DNA from 4 places in the Serratia sp. ID 25-353 genome. Region 4 is predicted to be linked to each of the others. Evidence: predicted binding sites of a transcription regulator. Region 4 holds the regulator's gene; each other region holds the start of a gene.
What was found. Region 4 encodes Fur, which represses iron uptake genes when iron is present. Its sites were predicted from a motif close to ATAATAATGAGAACNACTATCAA; they were not measured.

Region 1 (4,878 bases), 880 kb from region 4:
ACCGGATCGGCCGCCCTGTGCGCCGCCGGCCCGGTGATCAACGTGCTGCCGATGGAGATGCATCTCGAGCCGCAGGCCACGCTGTATGAGGCAGCCACTCGCATCAGCCGCGAGCTGAAAACGGTGCGCCGCCATCAGCGCTACGACGCCGAGCAGGTGCAGCGCGATCTGGGGTGCATCGGCGACGGTGAACCGCTGTATGGCACGGTCTTCAACTTCAAAATGTTCGATTACCAGTTGGACTTCGCCGGTATCGAAGGCATCACCCACGATCTGGCCTCCGGGCCGGTGCGCGATCTGGAGATTGCGCTGTTTATCGACGAACACCATCAGCTGAAAGTGGAGCTGCTGGCCAACGCCGAGCGTTACAGCCGCCAGGAACTGCAGGCGCATTTGCAGCGGTTGCCGCTGCTGCTGGCGCAGTTCGCCGTGCAGGCAACGTTGCCGATCGGCGAAGCCGATATGCTGACCGCCGACGATCACGCGCTGCTGGCGCGGGTCAACGACACGGCGCACCCGGTGCCGGCGACCACGCTGAGCCAGCTGCTGGCGCAGCAGGCGCAAACCACGCCGGACGCGCCGGCGCTGGCGGATGCGCATTTCAGCTTTACCTACCGCGAAACGCGTGAGCAGGTTACGGCGCTGGCGCGCGAGCTGGTTGCGCAGGGCGTGCGGCCGGGCGACATCGTGGCGGTGGCGCTGCCGCGTTCGGTGTTCCTGTCGCTGGCGTTGATGGCGATCGTGGAAGCGGGCGCCGCCTATCTGCCGCTGGACACCGGTTATCCGGACGAGCGGCTGGCGATGATGCTGGAAGACGCCGCGCCGCGGCTGGTCATCACCAACCCGGCGCAGCAGGCGCGTTTCGCCGACAAGGGCGAGATCTTGCTGTATGACGCGCCGCTGGCGGCCGATCACGCCGCCGAGGTGGCGATCGCGGGCCCGACGCCGGACCATGCGGCCTATATCATCTTTACCTCCGGCTCCACCGGGCGCCCGAAAGGCGTGTTGGTCGGCCATCAGGCGATCGTCAACCGCCTGCTGTGGATGCAGCACCAGTATCCGCTGGGAGCGGACGACGCGGTGCTGCAGAAAACGCCGTGCAGTTTCGACGTCTCGGTGTGGGAATTCTTCTGGCCGCTGATGGTCGGCGCCCGGCTGGTGATGGCGCCGCCGGAGGCGCATCGCGACCCGCAGCAGCTGCAACAGCTGATCGCGCAACACCGCATTACCACGCTGCACTTCGTGCCGTCGATGCTGGCGGCTTTTGTGGCCGCCCTGGACGACGACGCGGCGGTGGCGAGCTGCGCCGCGCTGCGCCAGGTGTTCTGCAGCGGCGAAGCGCTGCCGGCGGAGCTGTGCCGCCTGTGGCAAAGCCGCACGGCGGTGCCGTTGCACAACCTCTACGGCCCGACCGAAGCGGCGGTGGATGTGACCTGGCATCCGGCCTACGGCGACGCGCTGGCGAAGGTGACCGGCGCCAACGTGCCGATCGGCCTGCCGGTGTGGAACACCGGGCTGCGCATTCTTGACGCGCGCCTGCGGCCGGTACCGCCGGGCGTGGCGGGCGATCTGTATCTGACCGGCGTGCAGCTGGCGCACGGCTACCTTGGCCGGCCGGATCTGACCGCCAGCCGCTTTGTCGCCGATCCGTTCGGCGAGGGCGGGCGCATGTACCGCACCGGCGACGTGGCGCGCTGGCTGCCGGACGGTGCGGTGGAATATTTGGGCCGCAGCGACGATCAGCTGAAGATCCGCGGGCAGCGTATCGAGCTGAGCGAAATCGACCACGCCTTGCTGTCGCTGCCGGGCGTGCGCCAGGCGGTGACGCACGCGCTGGTGCTGCAGGGCACGCCGGTGGACGCCGGCGGCGATGCGCGCCAACTGGTGGGTTACCTGGTGATGCAGCCCGGCGCGAGCTGGGATGCGGAAGCCCTGCGTGCGGCGCTGGCCGACCGCCTGCCGCCGCACATGGTGCCGGTGGCGCTGGTGGAAATGAGCGATTTGCCGCTGAGCGCCAACGGCAAGCTGGATCGCAAGGCCTTGCCGCAGCCGCAGGGCGGTGAACGCAAGGCAGGACGGCCGCCGCAGGCCGGGCTGGAAAGCGAGATCGCGGCGGTATTCGCCCGTTTGCTGCAGCGCGAGCAGGTGTTCGCCGACGACGATTTCTTCGCGCTCGGCGGCCATTCGCTGCTGGCGATGCGGCTGGCGGCGGAGCTGCGCCGCGATCTGGGCAAGGCGGTGTCCGTCGGCCAGGTGATGGTGGCGTCGCGCGTTGAGCAGCTGGCCGCCTTGCTGGCGGAAGATCGCACGCAGGAAGAGGCCGATCGCAGCGGCTTCGACAGCGTATTGCCGCTGCGCGTCACCGAGGGGCCGACGCTGTTCTGTCTGCACCCGGCGTCCGGTTTCTCCTGGCAGTTCAGCGTATTGCCGCGCTATCTCGATCAGCACTGGTCGCTGGTCGGTATCCAGTCACCGCGGCCGGACGGCCCGTTGGCGCTGAGCGAAGATATGGATCAGGTGGTGGATGCCCACCTGCAGACGGTGTTGCAGGTACAGCCGCATGGGCCGTACCACTTCATCGGCTACTCGCTGGGCGGCACGCTGGCGCAGGGCATCGCCGCCCGGCTGCAGGCGCGCGGCGAGCAGGTGGCGTTCCTCGGCCTGCTGGATACCTATCCGCCGGAGACCCAAAACTGGGACGTGATGCTGGACGACAACGTGTTGAAGGAAGTGCAGCGCGAGCGCGAGCAGTTCCTGGCGGTGTCGCAGGATACGCTCGATCCGGCGCTGGGCGAGACGCGCACCGCGATGTTCGACAACATCGAGGCCAACTACGCCGATTCGGTGCGGTTGCTGTCGCACACGCGCACCGCCCGTTTCCACGGCCAGGCGACGCTGTTCGTCGCCAAACGCACATTGCAGGAAGGAATGGACGTGCATCAGACCTGGTCGCAGTACGTCGATGCGCTGCAGGTGCACGAGCTGGACTGCGCGCATGTCGATATCGTTTCGCCGGCGTCGTTCAAAGTGTTGGGGCCGCTGCTGAACCGGATCTTGCGCACGCTGTAATCGCGCCGTTATCTCGCCGCCAGGCACGGGGATGACCCCGCGTGTGGCGGCGTTTCTTGCGGTCGCTCACAGTTGAATATCAATGAGTTTTATTATCATTATTGATTTCGTCATCTGTGCTAGCATAGCGCCCCGCAACTGCAGAATCCCCGTTTAAAGATGTGGTGAACAACCGATGAGTAGCAAACCCTCCATCCTGCTTGATTTTAGCCTGCTGAAAACCAACCGGGCTTTCCGCGCGGTATTCTGCGCGCGCTTTATCTCCATTGTGGCGCTGGGGCTGATGGCGATCGCCATCCCGGTGCAGATCCAGGCGCTGACCGGTTCCACCCTGCAGGTGGGGCTGGCGGTGACGCTGGCCGGCGGCGGCATGTTCGCCGGGCTGCTGATGGGGGGCGTATTGGCCGATCGCTATGAGCGGCGCCGGCTGATCCTGTTCGCGCGTTCTACCTGCGGCGTCGGCTTCGTCGGCCTGTGCCTCAACGCCCTGTTGCCGTCGCCTTCGCTGGCGGCCATTTATCTGCTGGCGGTGTGGGACGGCTTCTTCGGCGCGGTGGGGGTGACGGCGCTGCTGGCGGCCACGCCGGCGCTGGTGGGCCGCGAAAACATCGTGCAGGCGGGCGCCATCAGCATGCTGACGGTGCGCTTCGGCTCGATTCTTTCCCCGGCGATTGGCGGTCTGGTGATCGCCCATATGGGCATTGCCTGGAACTACGGCCTGGCGGCGTTTGGCACCCTGTTGACGCTGCTGCCGCTGCTGAGCCTGCCGCAGCTGATGCCGCCGCCGCAGCCGCGTGAACATCCGCTGCGCGCGCTGGCGGGCGGTTTCGCCTTCCTGTTCCAGAACAAGGTGATCGGCATGGTGGCGCTGATCGGCGCGCTGCTGACCATGGCCAGCGCGGTGCGCGTGCTGTACCCGGCGATGGCGGAAAGCTGGCACATCGACGCTGCCCACCTCGGCTATATGTACGCCGCCGTGCCGCTCGGCGCGGCCATCGGTGCGTTCACCAGCGGGCGCGTGGCGCACGTGGCGCGCCCCGGCTGGGTGATGCTGCTGACAGCGATCGCGGCGTTCGCCGCCATTGGCCTGTTCGGCCTGATGCCGTGGTACAGCCTGGCGTTGCTGTGCCTGGTGGCGTTCGGCTACCTGAGCGCACTGAACTCGCTGCTGCAATACGGCCTGATCCAGAGCCTGACGCCGGACAACTTCCTCGGCCGCATCAACGGCCTGTGGACGGCGCAGAACGTGGTGGGCGATGCGCTGGGCGCGTTGCTGCTGGGGGCGATGGGCGCCTTCATGCTGCCGGCGATGAGCGCCAGCGGTTTCGGCTTCGGCGCGGCGCTGCTCGGCATCCTGTTGCTGTTCGCCATGACCGGTTTGCGCCAGGTGACGCTGCACAAACCGGAGCCGCAGAACGAGGCGCAACCAGCCAGCGAAAAGTAACGTCATGCGCTAATGCGACGCTGTGGGATCAAATAGCAATGCTTATCATCGGCATGCGTAAAACCCACAGCGTTTATGTCATGATTTCGAAATGAAAGAAGTGCTTACGTTTATTGACATAGCAAATATCGGCGAGTAATTTAGCGCGGAATTAACTCAAATGATAATCATTATTATATTGGTTATCACTTCAAATCCTTGAGGGCGAAGCGATGGATACTGCCGTGAACGACATCAATCGAAAGGAAATGCAGGAGCGCGAAGAACACCGGTTCGCCGCTGATTTTTCTCCGGCGTCGGGCTTCTTCTTTACCTCCCCTTTCCGCAGCTTGACCACCACCGGTTGTTTCAGCCGCATTCGCCTG
Region 2 (4,878 bases), 1.3 Mb from region 4:
ACTGCCGTGGAGGCGGGCAGTTTTGCATTGGCGGCCAGTCGGCTGCACCTGTCGCGTTCAGCGGTGGGGAAAACCATCGCCCGGCTGGAACAGCGGCTGGGTGTGCGGCTGTTTCATCGCACCACCCGCAGCCAGAGCCTGACGGACGACGGCGCGTTGTTCTATGAACGCTGCCTGCGGGCGCTGGAGGAGATCCGCAGCGCGGAAACGTTGCTGGAGTCGGGCAAGCGACAGGTCAGCGGCCGGCTGCGGGTATCGATGCCGGTGCTGTTTGGCCGCATGTGCATTGCGCCGCTGCTGACTGAGCTGACGCGCGAGCACCCTGGCCTGGAGCTGGAGCTGTCGTTCAGCGATCGGGTGGTGGATCTGATTGAGGACGGCTTCGATATGGCGATCCGTAACGGCACGTTGGCCAACAGCGGCGGGCTGGTGGCGCGGCGTATCGGCGATCATCGCATGACGCTGTGCGCCTCGCCGGCCTATCTGCAGCGGTGCGGCGAACCGCGCAGCATCGAGCAATTGGCCCAGCATGAGGCGGTGACCTATATGCGCGCCGGTGCGCGGCGCAGCTGGTTGGTATTGGATAGCGACGGTAAGCCGCAGGAAGTGATGCCGAATAACCGGCTGCAAATGGACGATCTGCAGGCGATTGCGGATGCGGCGACGGCGGGGTTCGGCATTGCCTGGCTGCCGTGCTGGCTGGTGCGTGAGCAGCTGTTGAGCGGGGCGCTGGTGCGCTTGCTGCGCGACCGGCCGGGTGCCGCCTTTGACGCGCATGCGGTGTGGCCGCACACGCCTCACCTGCCGCTGAAGGTGCGGCTGGCGGTAGATACGCTGGTGAGCAAACTGCCTGCCAGCCTGGCGTTGGTCGAGAAGGCGCTGTAGTGCGCCTGGCTCAGGAGGAGGCGGCGCGTTTTTTACGCCAGATCACCAGCATGGCGCCCAGCAGGCCGACGAACAGCAGCAGCAGCGGCAGCAGCATCAGGCCGGTCATCACCTGGCTTTCGTAGCGCTTCACTAGCGGGATTTGGCTGAAAGCATAGCCGAGGCCCACCAGCGCGCAAACCCAGATCGCCGCGCTCAGCCAGTTGAACACCTGGAAGCGTGAGCTGTTGAGCCCGGAAATACCGGCCATGGTCGGCAGCAGGGTGCGCACAAAGCCGAGGAAACGGCCGATCAGCAGCGCCGTCAACCCGTGGCGGTTGAACAGGTTGTGTGCGCGCTGGTGGTACTGTGCCGGCAGCTGCAGCAGCCAGCTCTTCACCAGGCCGGTGTGGCCCAGCCAGCGGCCCTGGATATAGCTCAGCCAGCAACCGAGGCCGGCGGCGGCGGTCAGAATCAGCAGGGTGGGGGCAAAGCCCATCACGCCTTTGGCGATCAGTGCGCCCGACAGCAGCAGCAGGCTGTCGCCGGGGAGAAAGGAGGCGGGCAGCAGTCCGTTTTCCAAAAACAGAGTGGTGAAAAGTACGGCGTAAACCACCCAAATTACGCTGGGATCGGCGAGGGCGGTAAAGTCCTGCTGCCAAAGCGCATGAATAATCTCTCGTAATACATCCATTTTATGTCCTGTTGCATGCCGGTTGCGCCCGGGGTCACGTTCTCCAGGGTGCGGCGGTTACCGTATCTGACAGTTACCCGGATAGTGTACCGCTAATAGCTTAAGCCGACATTAAACGAGACGAAGAAAATTAGCGGAATCCGCCTTAGCGCACGCCGTTGAGGCGATCGAAGCCGGTAGCCAGATCGGCGATCAGGTCTTCGACGTTCTCCAGGCCGATGTGCACGCGCACCAGCGTGCCGGAAAAATCGACGCCGCCCGCCGGACGGATCGCTTCCAGCTCTTCCGGTTGGTTGGCCAGGATCAGCGACTCGAAGCCGCCCCAGGAGTAGGCCATGCTGAAGTGGCTGAAGTTGTCCAGGTAGGCGGCCAGCTGCGCATCGTCCAGCCGCTCTTTCAGCACGAAAGAGAACAGCCCGTTGCAGCCGCTGAAGTCGCGGCGGTAGAACTCGTGGCCCTTGCAACTGGGCAGGGCCGGGTGATTGACCGTCGCCACCTCCGGCCGTTCGGCCAGCCAGTTGGCGACCTCAATGCTGCTGCGCTCGTGCTGCTTCAGGCGCACGCTCAGGGTGCGCAGGCCGCGGCTCGCCATGTAGGCGGTGTCGGCATCCACCATCTGCCCCATCAGATAGGAGTACTCGCGCAGTTGATCCCAACAGCGCGCGTTGGAGACGGCGGTGCCGAGCATGTAATCGGAATGGCCGATCAGGTATTTGGTGCCGGCCTGAATAGAAATGTCGATGTCAAAATCCAGCGCCTTGAACAGCACGCCCGCCGCCCAGGTGTTGTCGATCATGATCACCACCTCCGGCGCCACGGCGCGAATGGCCTGCACCATCGCCGGAATGTCCTGCACTTCCAGGGTGATGGAGCCGGGGGATTCCAGGAACACCACGCGGGTATTGGGTTGGATCAATGTGGCGATATCAGCGCCGATCAGCGGATCGAAATAGGTGGTGCTGACGTTCATGCGACCGAGGATGTGGGTGCAGAAATCCTGGGTCGGTTCGTACGCCGAACCGGTGACCAGCAGGTGATCGCCGGCGCCGACGAACGACAGGATCGCATTGGCCACCGCCGCCGCACCGCAGGGGTACAGCACGCAGCCGGCGCCGCCCTCCAGCTCCACCATCGCATCCTGCAGGGCGAAGTGGGTCAGGGTGCCGCGTCGGCCGTAAAACAGCTCGCCGTGGGCGCGTTGCGCGGTGGCGTGCTTTTTGGCAGCGACGGAGTCGAAGACCAAAGAAGAGGCGCGTTGCGTGACGGGATTGACGGAGCCCTGGGTGTAGCGTTTGCCGCGGCCGGCGCCGATCAGCGTGGTTTCGATGTGTTTTGACGTCATGGTACCTGGCTCACCTTTGGTTGCTCTGCACGTGCCCGTTTGCGATAGCCCTTACGTTAGCATGAGTTAATATAGCCATCCAGACGTTTTAACTTCCAGATACAGAAACGGCTATTATTGGCTGCCAGGTGCGCCTTTCTCGCCTCATCCTTCTGCCCTGGTGCGAGAGAGAAGCCCATTCCTCGGTCAAGATGCCGTTCGGCAGCGTGTCGTTGTTGCGTCGTTGTGGAAGAAAAGTAACGAAATAACCCTATAAAAGGGGCGTTTGGCGGTGAACGGGCGCGGATTGGCGCTTTGCGGCGGGGTTGGCTAAAATTTTCTCGTTTATTTGGTAAATAATAATGAGAACTACTATCAATCCCCGGTTGGTTTGATATGATCGCACGCTGAATTATTCCTTAATTTTGATCGGTAATGGGTGGAGGCACAGCGTGAAAACGGCTGGCAAGAATTTAAATCAAGGATCGTTCGGCCAGGGCCGGGCGCAGTGGGGCAAGGCCTTTGGCCGTAGCCTGATGGCTTCTATGGTGCTGGTCGTGGGGCTGGCCGGCAGCGCGCAGGCAGCGCCGGCGGCCAATCCGGCCGTTACCGAAAGCGTTGCGCCGACCACCGCGCCTGCACCTGCTGCAGCCGCCGCGCCGGAGAGCATCACGCCGGTAAACCCGGCGCCAACGATCCAGCCACCGGAAACCCGCGGCATGGACCTGTCCATTTGGGGTATGTACCAGCACGCCGACGCGGTGGTGAAAGCGGTGATGATCGGCCTGGTGCTGGCGTCTATCGTGACCTGGACCATTCTGTTCGCCAAAGGCAGCGAACTGCTGCGCGCCAAGCGCCGTCTGCGCCGCGAGCAGTTGGCACTGGCCGAAGCGCGTTCGCTGGATGAGGCTTCCGAACTGGCGCAAAACTTCTCCCCGGAGAGCGTCAGTGCGGTACTGCTGAACGATGCGCAAAATGAGCTGGAGCTGTCTGCGGAATCCAACGACAACAACGGCATCAAGGAACGCACCGGTTTCCGCCTCGAGCGCCGCGTGGCGGCCTACAGCCGCAACATGGGCCGCGGCAACGGCTTCCTGGCCACCATCGGCGCCATCTCGCCGTTCGTCGGCCTGTTCGGTACCGTCTGGGGCATCATGAACAGCTTTATCGGCATCGCCCATTCGCAGACCACCAACCTGGCGGTCGTGGCGCCGGGCATCGCAGAGGCGCTGCTGGCGACTGCGATGGGCCTGGTGGCGGCGATCCCTGCGGTCGTTATCTACAACATCTTCGCCCGCGTCATCAGCGGCCATCGCGCCCAGGTAGGCGACGTGGCGGCGCAGGTCTTGCTGCTGCAGGGCCGCGATCTGGATCTGGCCGCAACGGCGGAAGCCAAGCGCTCACAGCACGCACACCAACTGCGGGCGGGGTGAGTCATGGCGATGCGCTTAAATGAAGATCTGGACGACAGCGGCGAACTGCATGAAATCAACGTGACGCCGTTTATCGACGTCATGTTGGTGCTGTTGATCATCTTTATGGTGGCCGCGCCGCTGGCAACGGTAGATATCCGCGTCGATCTGCCGGCTTCTTCCGCCAAACCGCAGCCGCGGCCGGAGAAACCGGTGTTCCTGTCGGTGAAGGCTGACAAGCAGCTCTACGTTGGCGATCAGCCGGTGAATGCCGATCAGCTGACTTCGGTGCTGGATCAACGCACTCAGGCGAACAAAGAAACCACCATCTTCTTCCAGGCGGACAAGAGCGTGGACTATGAAACGCTGATGAGCGTGATGGACACCCTGCGTAAAGCCGGCTACCTGAAAGTGGGGCTGGTGGGCATGGAAGGCGCCGCCAAGTAGCGGCAGCAAAACGATAAAGGGCGCTCAGGCGCCCTTTTTTATTGATTCAGAGATATCACTCCCCGGCCAACAACGCCCGGGAACCGGCATGGCGCCAGTGGATACGGCCCGGTAGATAAAGCGCATTCTGTTCCAGCGGC
Region 3 (4,878 bases), 1.0 Mb from region 4:
GCCGAACAGCCGGCGACCGGCGAGCCGTGGTATCTGTTCGGTCACTGCACCGAAACCACCGCGCTGCCGGCCAGCGGTCAACAGTGGGCGGCGATCTTCGCCCGCTTCGGCGCCAAACTGGAGAACGTCAGCGTTGGCTGCTGCGGCATGGCGGGCACTTACGGGCATGAAGCCAAGAACCTGCAAAACTCGCTCGGCATTTATGAGCTATCATGGCATCCGACGCTGCAGCGTTTGCCGCGGCAGCGCTGCCTGGCGACCGGTTATTCCTGCCGCAGCCAGGTGAAACGCATCGAGGGCAATGGCGTGCGTCACCCATTACAGGCACTTCTGGAGATGATTGAGTGAAATTGTGGAAACGTGAAACATCGCTGGAGCAGCTGAACCGCGCTGGCGACGGCTGCATGGTCAGCCATGTGGGCATCGAGTTTACCCAACTGGGCGAGGATTTCCTCGAGGCCACCATGCCGGTCGACGGCCGCACCCGGCAGCCGTTCGGGCTGTTGCACGGCGGGGCGTCGGTGGTGCTGGCGGAATCGATGGGATCGATGGCCGGTTACCTGTGCAGCGAAGGCGAGCAGAAAGTGGTGGGGCTGGAGATCAACGCCAACCACCTGCGCGCGGTATTCGATGGCCAGGTGCGCGGGGTGTGTCGCGCACTGCACGTCGGCCGTCGCCATCAGGTGTGGCAAATCGAGATCTTCGACGCGCGCGATCGGTTGTGCTGCACCTCGCGTCTGACCACGGCGGTCATCGACTGATTCCCGCCGGTTTCCGCAGGCGATCGGCCTGCGGAGCCTTTCGCTTTACAGCTGAAACGGCACGCGTTTGACGAAGTCCTTCTGAAACGCGTTCGCCTTCTCCCAGGTGCCTTCCATTGCATATTTTTGGCAGATCAGCGTCAGCGTGTGGCGGGCGAAGTGGTAGCTTTGCACCCGAAACAGCTGGCAGCGCTGCGGGTTGTTGATTTCGACGATCAGCCGGTTATGCAGCTTGCTGAGCGCGTGCAGATAGCTGTCGTCGTCGCCGTTTTCCAGGCACAGATTGGCCATGGTGAGGCTGACGCTGTTGTACCGCTTCAGGTGGTCGATATTGCATTCCGGGCGCCGCAGCGCCGCTTCGGCCATGTAAAAGTCCACCGTGGCGTCGCGCACGCTGAATTTGTAGTCATCAATCTTGCCCAGCAACCATGCGTTGATCGAAAGAGTCATTGGCTTCGCGCTCAAATTACAATTGAATGATAATCATTATCATATAAACTGCCGCGTTGCCGATCAATCCCCGGCGTGGCGTTTTTTCATCGCGCGGGGTGTAAAAGGCCGCCGACGACCCAACTTAATCCTGAGCGACTAAACTTTAATCTGAAGGCGCGCGCGCGCGTTGCGCCGCGAAATGCGATAAACGCACATTTACGACAGACAGAATGCAGAAATAGGTATTTTCTATGAATGTTTAGATCGGCAACGCACCGCAGCGCTGTAACGCTGACGGGCCACCGGGGAGTGCGGTACGGTGATGCAGGATAGATAACGAATTCATAGGGATAGCATGCACACCTTGCCGCCTGACGCCGCAAGCCGCCACGGGTGTCCCGTTGGCTTGCCGCGCGCCGCAGCGAAAAACCGCGCTCGCGGCGGATACCCCCGCAAAACAAACGGTTGAAGTGATAATCGTTATCACTAACATATAAGCAACCCAGATTGGCTGTGGCCAAACACGAGTGTGAGGTAGACCCTATGCAAACGGAAAATGTCGGCACTTTTTCTCTGGATGAAAATGTCTGGCAAGGCATTTCGCTCAGCGACAGCGCCGTACGACAAATAACGAAACTGATGCAGCAGGATCCGCAGGTGAAAGGGCTGCAGCTAGGGGTGAAACAATCCGGCTGCGCCGGCTTTGCCTATGTGCTGGATCTGACCCGCGAACCCGCCGATGACGATCTGCTGTTTGAGCGCGACGGCGCCAAACTCTATGTGCCGCTGAAAGCCATGCCGTTCATCGATGGCACCACGGTAGATTACGTCCGCGAAGGGCTGAATCAGATATTCAAATTCAACAATCCTAAAGCTCAGCATGCCTGCGGGTGCGGCGAGAGCTTTGGCGTTTGAGCGATGCAATCAACATGACACGAAGCAATGTAGAAATGCCTAATGAAGTGCAGGCTTGGGTCAGCGAAGGTCGCTACAAAGAAGGTTTCTTCACCCAGCTGGCAACCGATGAGTTGGCCAAAGGCATCAACGAAGAGGTGGTGCGCGCCATCTCGGCCAAGCGCAACGAACCCGAGTGGATGCTGGAATTCCGCCTTGAGGCCTACCGCGCCTGGCTGCAGATGGAAGAGCCGCACTGGCTGAAGGCCAATTATGATCGCCTGAACTACCAGGACTACAGTTACTATTCGGCGCCGTCCTGCGGCAGCTGCGACGACGCCTGCGGTTCGCAACCCGGCGCCGAGCAGCAACCGGGCGCGGCGACGGAAAAAGATTACCTGACCAGCGAAGTGGAGCTGGCGTTCAATCAGCTCGGCGTGCCGGTGCGCGAGGGCAGCGAGGTGGCGGTGGACGCCATCTTCGACTCGGTCTCGGTCGCTACCACTTACCGTGAAAAACTGGCGGAAAGCGGGGTGATCTTCTGCTCGTTCGGCGAAGCGATCCAGGAATACCCGGATCTGGTGCGTCAGTACCTGGGGCGCGTGGTGCCCTCCAACGATAACTTCTTCGCCGCGCTGAACGCCGCGGTGGCCTCCGACGGCACCTTCGTCTATGTGCCGAAAGGCGTGCGCTGCCCGATGGAGCTGTCGACCTATTTCCGCATCAACGCCGCGAAAACCGGCCAGTTCGAACGCACCATCCTGATCGCCGACGAAGGCAGCTATGTCAGCTACATCGAAGGCTGCTCCGCCCCGGTGCGCGACAGCTACCAGCTGCACGCGGCGGTGGTGGAAGTGATCCTGCATAAAGACGCCGAAGTGAAATACTCGACGGTGCAGAACTGGTTCTCCGGCGGCGAGAGCAAGGGCGGCATCCTCAACTTCGTCACCAAGCGCGCGCTGTGCGAAGGCGCCGGCTCGAAAATGTCCTGGACCCAGTCGGAAACCGGCTCGGCCATTACCTGGAAATACCCAAGCGTGATCCTGCAGGGCGACAATTCGATCGGCGAATTCTTCTCGGTGGCGCTGACCAGCGGCCATCAACAGGCGGACACCGGCACCAAGATGATCCACATCGGCAAAAACACCAAGTCGACCATCATCGCCAAAGGCATCTCCGCCGGCCACAGCGAGAACACTTATCGCGGCCTGGTGAAAATCCTGCCGGGGGCGGAAAACGCCCGTAACTTTACCCAGTGCGACTCGATGCTGATCGGGCCGGACAGCGGTGCCCACACGTTCCCTTACGTTGAAGCGCGCAACAACAGCGCTCAGCTGGAGCACGAAGCCACCACCTCGAAGATCGGCGATGACCAGCTGTTCTACTGCCTGCAGCGCGGCATCAGCGAGGATGACGCCATTTCGATGATCGTCAACGGTTTCTGCAAGGACGTTTTCTCCGAGCTGCCGCTGGAGTTCGCCGTCGAGGCGCAGAAACTTCTGGCCATCAGCCTGGAACACAGCGTGGGTTAATCGCCGCATTTTTAGCGCCGCCGGCGCTATCTGAGGACACAGCATGTTAAGCATCAAGAATTTGAAAGTCAGCGTGGAAGGCAACGAGATCCTCAAGGGATTGGATCTGGAGATCAAACCGGGCGAAGTGCACGCCATCATGGGGCCGAACGGCTCGGGTAAGAGCACGCTGTCCGCCACGCTGGCCGGGCGTGAAGAGTACGAAGTGACCGAAGGGGAAGTTACCTTCAAGGGCAAGGATCTGCTGGAGCTGGATCCGGAAGATCGCGCCGGTGAAGGCGTGTTCCTGGCCTTCCAGTACCCGGTGGAGATCCCCGGCGTCAGCAACCACTTCTTCCTGCAGACGTCGGTCAACGCGGTGCGTAAATACCGCGAGCAGGAGCCGCTGGATCGCTTTGACTTCGCCGATTTCATCGAAGAGAAAATCGCGCTGCTGGATATGCCGGCCGATCTGCTGACCCGTTCGGTCAACGTCGGCTTCTCCGGCGGCGAGAAAAAACGCAACGACATTCTGCAGATGGCGGCGCTGGAGCCGGATCTGTGCATTCTCGATGAAACCGATTCGGGCCTGGACATCGACGCGCTCAAGATCGTCGCCAACGGCGTCAACTCGCTGCGGGACGGCAAGCGCGCCTTTATCATCGTGACCCACTATCAGCGCATTCTGGACTACATCAAACCGGATTATGTACACGTGCTGTCCCAGGGGCGCATCGTCAAATCCGGCGATTTCTCGCTGGTGAAACAGTTGGAGGAGCAGGGCTATGGCTGGCTTACCGACCAACAGTAATTCAAACGCGCTGCAGCAGCTGTATCGCCTGTTCGAAGGCCGCGGCGGCGAGCGTTCGCCGCATGCGCTGGCCCACTGGCAGCAGGCGCTGCGCCTCGGCTGGCCGACGCGCAAGCATGAGAACTGGAAATACACGCCGCTGGAGAGCCTGCTGGAGCAGCAGTTCCTCGAGCCGCAGCCCGCATTGGTGAGCGCAGAACAGCTCGAGGCGCTGGCGCTTGGCATTGATGCCTGCCGGCTGGTGTTTATCGACGGCCGCTACAGCGCCGCGCTGAGCGATGGCGATCTGGGCGACTACCAGTTCGATTTGACCGCCTACGGCATGCCGCAGGCGCTGCCGGAGCCGATCCAGCCGGAGGTTTTCCTGCACCTGACCGAAAGCCTGGCGCAGGAAACCAGCCTGATTCGCTTGCCGGCCGGCAAAGCTCCTGCACGCCCGCTGTACCTGCTGCATATTAGCAGCGGACGC
Region 4 (4,878 bases):
AGACCGACATCCAGCCGGGCAAGTTTAAAGGCGCGATGGCGGTGCCGGGCGCCTATGAGCTGAAAATCGGCAAGAAAGAGACGCGGGTGATCGGCTTCGATCAGGCCGGGGTGTTCTACGGGCTGCAGTCGATCCTGTCGTTAGTGCCGAGCGACGGCAGCGGCAAGATTGCCACGCTGGACGCCAGCGATGCGCCGCGCTTCCAGTATCGCGGCATTTTCCTCGACGTGGCGCGCAACTTCCATAAGAAGGACGCGGTGCTGCGCCTGCTGGATCAGATGGCGGCCTACAAGCTCAACAAATTCCACTTCCACCTGAGCGATGACGAAGGCTGGCGCATCGAGATCCCCGGTTTGCCTGAGCTGACGGAAGTCGGTGGCCAGCGCTGCCACGATCTGAGCGAAACCACCTGCCTGCTGCCGCAGTACGGCCAAGGGCCGGACGTCTACGGCGGCTTCTTCAGCCGTCAGGACTATATCGACATCATAAAATATGCCCAGGCGCGCCAGATTGAAGTGATCCCGGAGATCGACATGCCGGCACACGCCCGCGCCGCGGTGGTCTCGATGGAAGCGCGCTATAAAAAGCTGCATGCCGCCGGGAAAGAGCAGGAGGCCAACGAATTCCGCCTGGTGGATCCGACCGATACCTCCAACACCACCTCCGTGCAGTTCTTTAACCGCCAGAGCTACCTGAACCCGTGCCTTGACTCGTCCCAGCGCTTTGTCGACAAGGTGATCGGCGAGATCGCCCAGATGCATAAAGAGGCCGGCCAGCCGATCAAGACCTGGCACTTCGGCGGCGACGAAGCGAAAAACATTCGCCTGGGCGCCGGCTACACCGACAAGGCGAAACCGGAGCCGGGCAAAGGCATCATCGATCAGAGCAACGAAGACAAGCCGTGGGCCAAGTCGCAGGTGTGCCAGACGATGATCAAAGAAGGCAAGGTGGCCGACATGGAGCATCTGCCGAGCTACTTCGGCCAAGAGGTCAGCAAGCTGGTGAAGGCGCATGGCATCGACAGAATGCAGGCCTGGCAGGATGGCCTGAAAGACGCCGAGAACGCGAAGGCGTTCGCCACCTCGCGCGTGGGCGTCAACTTCTGGGATACCCTGTACTGGGGCGGTTTCGATAGCGTCAACGACTGGGCCAACAAAGGGTATGAAGTGGTGGTTTCCAACCCGGACTACGTCTATATGGACTTCCCTTACGAGGTGAACCCGGACGAGCGCGGTTACTACTGGGGCACCCGCTTCAGCGACGAGCGCAAGGTGTTCAGCTTCGCGCCGGACAACATGCCGCAGAACGCGGAAACTTCGGTCGACCGCGACGGCAACCACTTCAGCGCCAAGAGCGACAAGCCGTGGCCGGGCGCCTACGGGCTGTCCGCTCAGCTGTGGAGCGAAACCCAGCGCACCGATCCGCAGATGGAATACATGATCTTCCCACGCGCGCTGTCGGTGGCAGAACGCGCCTGGCACCGCGCCGGTTGGGAACAGGACTACCGCGCAGGCCGCGAATACAAAGGCGGGGAAACCCACTTTGTCGATACCAAGATGCTGGAGAAAGACTGGCTGCGCTTCGCCAATATCCTGGGTCAGCGTGAACTGGCCAAGCTGGATAAGGGCGGCGTCGCTTACCGTCTGCCGGTGCCGGGCGCACGCGTAGCGGGCGGCAAGCTGGAGGCGAATATCGCGCTGCCGGGATTGGGCATCGAGTACTCCACCGACGGTGGCAAGCAGTGGCAGCGCTATGACGCCAAGGCCAAGCCGGCGGTCTCGGGTGACGTTCAGGTGCGGTCGGTCAGCCCGGACGGCAAACGCTACAGCCGCGCCGAAAAGGTCTAAGCCCGGTGCAACGGCCTGCTGTCCTGGCGGCGGCCGTATAACGAAGGGGGAATGCGTTCGCCCGCGCGTGTCGGCGTAGGGCGGACGTTGTAGTGAGAGGAGTACGTGGAGTCGCTGTGCCGCTGCAATTGTGATATTTCATGACATGATTTTCCCCCGGCTTGTCCGGGGATTTTTTTGCCCGTTGCACGGAGGGCATAAAAAAACCGCCTCGGTGTGAGGCGGTTTTTCATAGCCGGTCAGGCTTATTTCTTGTCGTGCAGCGTTTCGTCTTCGCGGCAGTCACCGGTTTCACAGTGGCCGTACAGGTACAGGCTGTGGTTAGTGAGCTTGATGCCGTGCTGCTTGGCGATATCACGCTGGCGCACTTCGATGGATTCGTCGCTGAATTCGATCACTTTGCCGCAGTCCAGGCAAATCAGGTGATCGTGGTGATGCTGTTGGGTCAGCTCGAACACGGACTTGCCGCCTTCGAAATTGTGACGTGTCACAATGCCCGCATCGTCAAACTGGTTCAGTACGCGATAAACCGTTGCCAGCCCGATCTCTTCGCCCATATCAATCAGTTTTTTGTACAAATCTTCCGCACTGACGTGATGGCATTCCGGATTTTGCAGTACTTCCAGGATTTTGAGTCGCGGAAGCGTGACTTTTAAGCCGGCCTTCTTCAATGCGATGTTGTTGTCGGTCATGCGAATTCAGTCCTGTTACTATGCTAATCAAGTTGAGGCGTACTCGCCTGTGGCATCGGTCGGCACAAAGAGTTAATGCGTCTCATTATAGAACCGGTTGTACTAAATGGAAACCGCCGGTTGTTAACAAAGATATAATTGCACTATTGCATGTTTTGCATGCAACGCCTTGATGGATGGGATAAACCGATATCTCAGTCTACCGTGACGGGGTGGGAAGTTACAAATCTGTAGCTTCTATCGCAGCAATCCCTGTTGCCGATGACGGCCCTGTGGGCACACTATGCACTTTACAGGGCCTTTGTTCAACCTTTCGCCAGTGCCGGGGCTTAGCCGACGATATCGGCCAGGCTCAGCTCTTCGACGATCTGTTTGACCCAGGCGTCGACGCGCTCGTTGGTCAGCTCCGGCTGACGGTCTTCGTCGATCGCCAGACCGATGAAGTGGTCGTCGTCCGCCAGGCCCTTGGAGGCCTCGAAGTGATAGCCTTTGGTCGGCCAGTGGCCCACGATGGCCGCGCCGCGCGGTTCGATAATGTCGCGGATGGTGCCCATCGCGTCACAGAAGTATTCCGCGTAGTCTTCCTGATCGCCGCAGCCGAACAGCGCCACCAGTTTGCCGTTGAAGTCGACTTCTTCCAGCGTCGGGAAGAAATCATCCCAGTCACACTGCGCTTCACCGTAGTACCAGGTCGGGATACCCAGCAGCAGGATATCGAACCCTTCCAGGTCTTCTTTGCTGCTTTTAGCGATGTCATGCACTTCAGAGACGTCGTCGCCAAACTGTTTCTGGAGAATTTTCTGGATCATTTTGGCAATGTTTTCGGTATTGCCAGTGTCGCTGCCAAAGAAAATGCCTACAGTAGCCATATCGCGTATAACCTTTAAATTCAAGTAATTGCATTACTCGACGCCGGCACTGCCGCCGCTGACGCCGATTAAAATGATGCCATGGCAAGAGCCTTTCGCCTCCGGGGCGGGCGCCGACAGGCGCAGTCTCTTACCGGTAAATGCGTATCATGCCAGAAAGTGGCGCCGGGGTTTTATCGCATTTATGCGATGCCGGAGAATGAAGAAAAGCGTGGTCGATCCGGCGTTGTCCTTAACGCCGCGCCGCGCGTGCGGCCGAAGAGATCAATGTTCCGGCTGTTCTTCCGCCAGTTGTGCCAACAGCATCTGCTCGATGAGTTCGCTGCGGCTGATGTTGCGCTGTTCCGCCAGTTTGTTCAGGGCGTCCACCGCATCCGCGTTGATTTTCAGCTCTACGCGCCGCAATCCACGCACTTTATCGCGCCGTAACTGATTGCGCTTATTGATTCTAAGCTGTTCATCGCGGGAAAGCGGGTTGGTTTTCGGGCGCCCCGGACGGCGTTCATCTGCGAACAGATCCAGCGTCGTGCGATCCGTTTGTTCTTTTGCCATAGGTAGCGGTACTGCAAGGGAGTTTGCATCAAAAAGCGCTCGCACGCTTCCGGAGGCATCGGTTAACACACTTCGGGCCAATAAACCCTAACCCAAATTCACCCCCGAACCGGCGTTCGCGAACGCGCTGGCGCGGCGGCAAAATTATAGCGCGCCATATTACCCCAGCAGATGGAGCGGCGACAATGCCTAACTGCGGGCTAAACGCGCTAAGCCGTTATCTTTAGCGCGTTTTTTCGCCAGATGAGCGGGTTTTTCAGGCTTCGTCGAGAAAACGGTGGATGGCGCGCAGCACCGCCTCCGGCTTCTCGGCGTGCACCCAATGGCCGGTGCCGGCGACGACGTGCGCGCGGGCCTGCGGGAACTGGCGCGCGATGTCTGCACGGTAACTGTCCTGCACGTACGGCGACAGGCCGCCGCGAATGAACAGGGTTGGGTGCGGCCAGGCCGGCACATCCTGCCAGCCGGTGATGTCTTCGTAACGTTCGATCAGCACCGGTAGGTTGAAACGCCATTCGCCGTTGTGGAAGGACTTAAGCAGGAACTGGATTACGCCTTCTTCCTGCAGATAGTCGCGCATCAACTGGGCGGCCGCCTGGCGCTGGGTGATGCCGGCGGCGCTGACGGCCTTCAGCGCGGCGAAAATCTCGTCGTGGCGGCGGGTCTGGTAATCCACCGGCGCGACGTCGATGACGATCAGCCTGGCGACGCGCTCGGGCGCGATAGCGGTCAGCGCCATCGCCGCTTTGCCGCCCATCGAGTGGCCGATGACGATCGCTTTCTCCAGCTGCAGTTCGTCGAGCAACGCCAGCAGATCCTGCGCCATGGCGGGGTAGTTCATGTCGTCGGCGCGCGGGGAGAGGCCGTGGTTGCGCAGATCGACCTTGATCACGGTGTGCTGTTTATGCAGATCGCGCG

Region 1: a site for Fur is predicted at 3,146-3,168, ahead of entS (enterobactin transporter EntS). Genes of this name have one in related genera too.
Region 2: a site for Fur is predicted at 3,236-3,258, ahead of exbB (tol-pal system-associated acyl-CoA thioesterase). Genes of this name have one in related genera too.
Region 3: a site for Fur is predicted at 1,664-1,686, ahead of sufA (Fe-S cluster assembly scaffold SufA). Genes of this name have one in related genera too.

What each region holds. Positions count from the first base shown of each region.
Region 1 is NZ_CM139236.1:3,892,309-3,897,186, reverse strand. Features, by position in the region: gene ACYF6X_RS18845 (enterobactin synthase subunit F) at 1-3,069, shown strand, start outside; gene entS (enterobactin transporter EntS) at 3,245-4,513, shown strand; gene ACYF6X_RS18835 (isochorismate synthase) at 4,726-4,878, shown strand, end outside.
Region 2 is NZ_CM139236.1:4,324,641-4,329,518, reverse strand. Features, by position in the region: gene ACYF6X_RS20765 (LysR family transcriptional regulator) at 1-885, shown strand, start outside; gene ACYF6X_RS20760 (DedA family protein) at 896-1,558, opposite strand; gene metC (cystathionine beta-lyase) at 1,704-2,900, opposite strand; gene exbB (tol-pal system-associated acyl-CoA thioesterase) at 3,332-4,312, shown strand; gene exbD (TonB system transport protein ExbD) at 4,316-4,738, shown strand; gene ACYF6X_RS20740 (LacI family DNA-binding transcriptional regulator) at 4,794-4,878, opposite strand, start outside.
Region 3 is NZ_CM139236.1:1,974,633-1,979,510, reverse strand. Features, by position in the region: gene ydiJ (D-2-hydroxyglutarate dehydrogenase YdiJ) at 1-348, shown strand, start outside; gene menI (1,4-dihydroxy-2-naphthoyl-CoA hydrolase) at 345-761, shown strand; gene ACYF6X_RS09435 (hypothetical protein) at 807-1,211, opposite strand; gene sufA (Fe-S cluster assembly scaffold SufA) at 1,737-2,108, shown strand; gene sufB (Fe-S cluster assembly protein SufB) at 2,123-3,619, shown strand; gene sufC (Fe-S cluster assembly ATPase SufC) at 3,663-4,409, shown strand; gene sufD (Fe-S cluster assembly protein SufD) at 4,384-4,878, shown strand, end outside.
Region 4 is NZ_CM139236.1:3,016,289-3,021,166, reverse strand. Features, by position in the region: gene ACYF6X_RS14610 (beta-N-acetylhexosaminidase) at 1-1,847, shown strand, start outside; gene fur (ferric iron uptake transcriptional regulator) at 2,093-2,539, opposite strand; gene fldA (flavodoxin FldA) at 2,869-3,408, opposite strand; gene ybfE (LexA regulated protein) at 3,673-3,960, opposite strand; gene ybfF (esterase) at 4,217-4,878, opposite strand, start outside.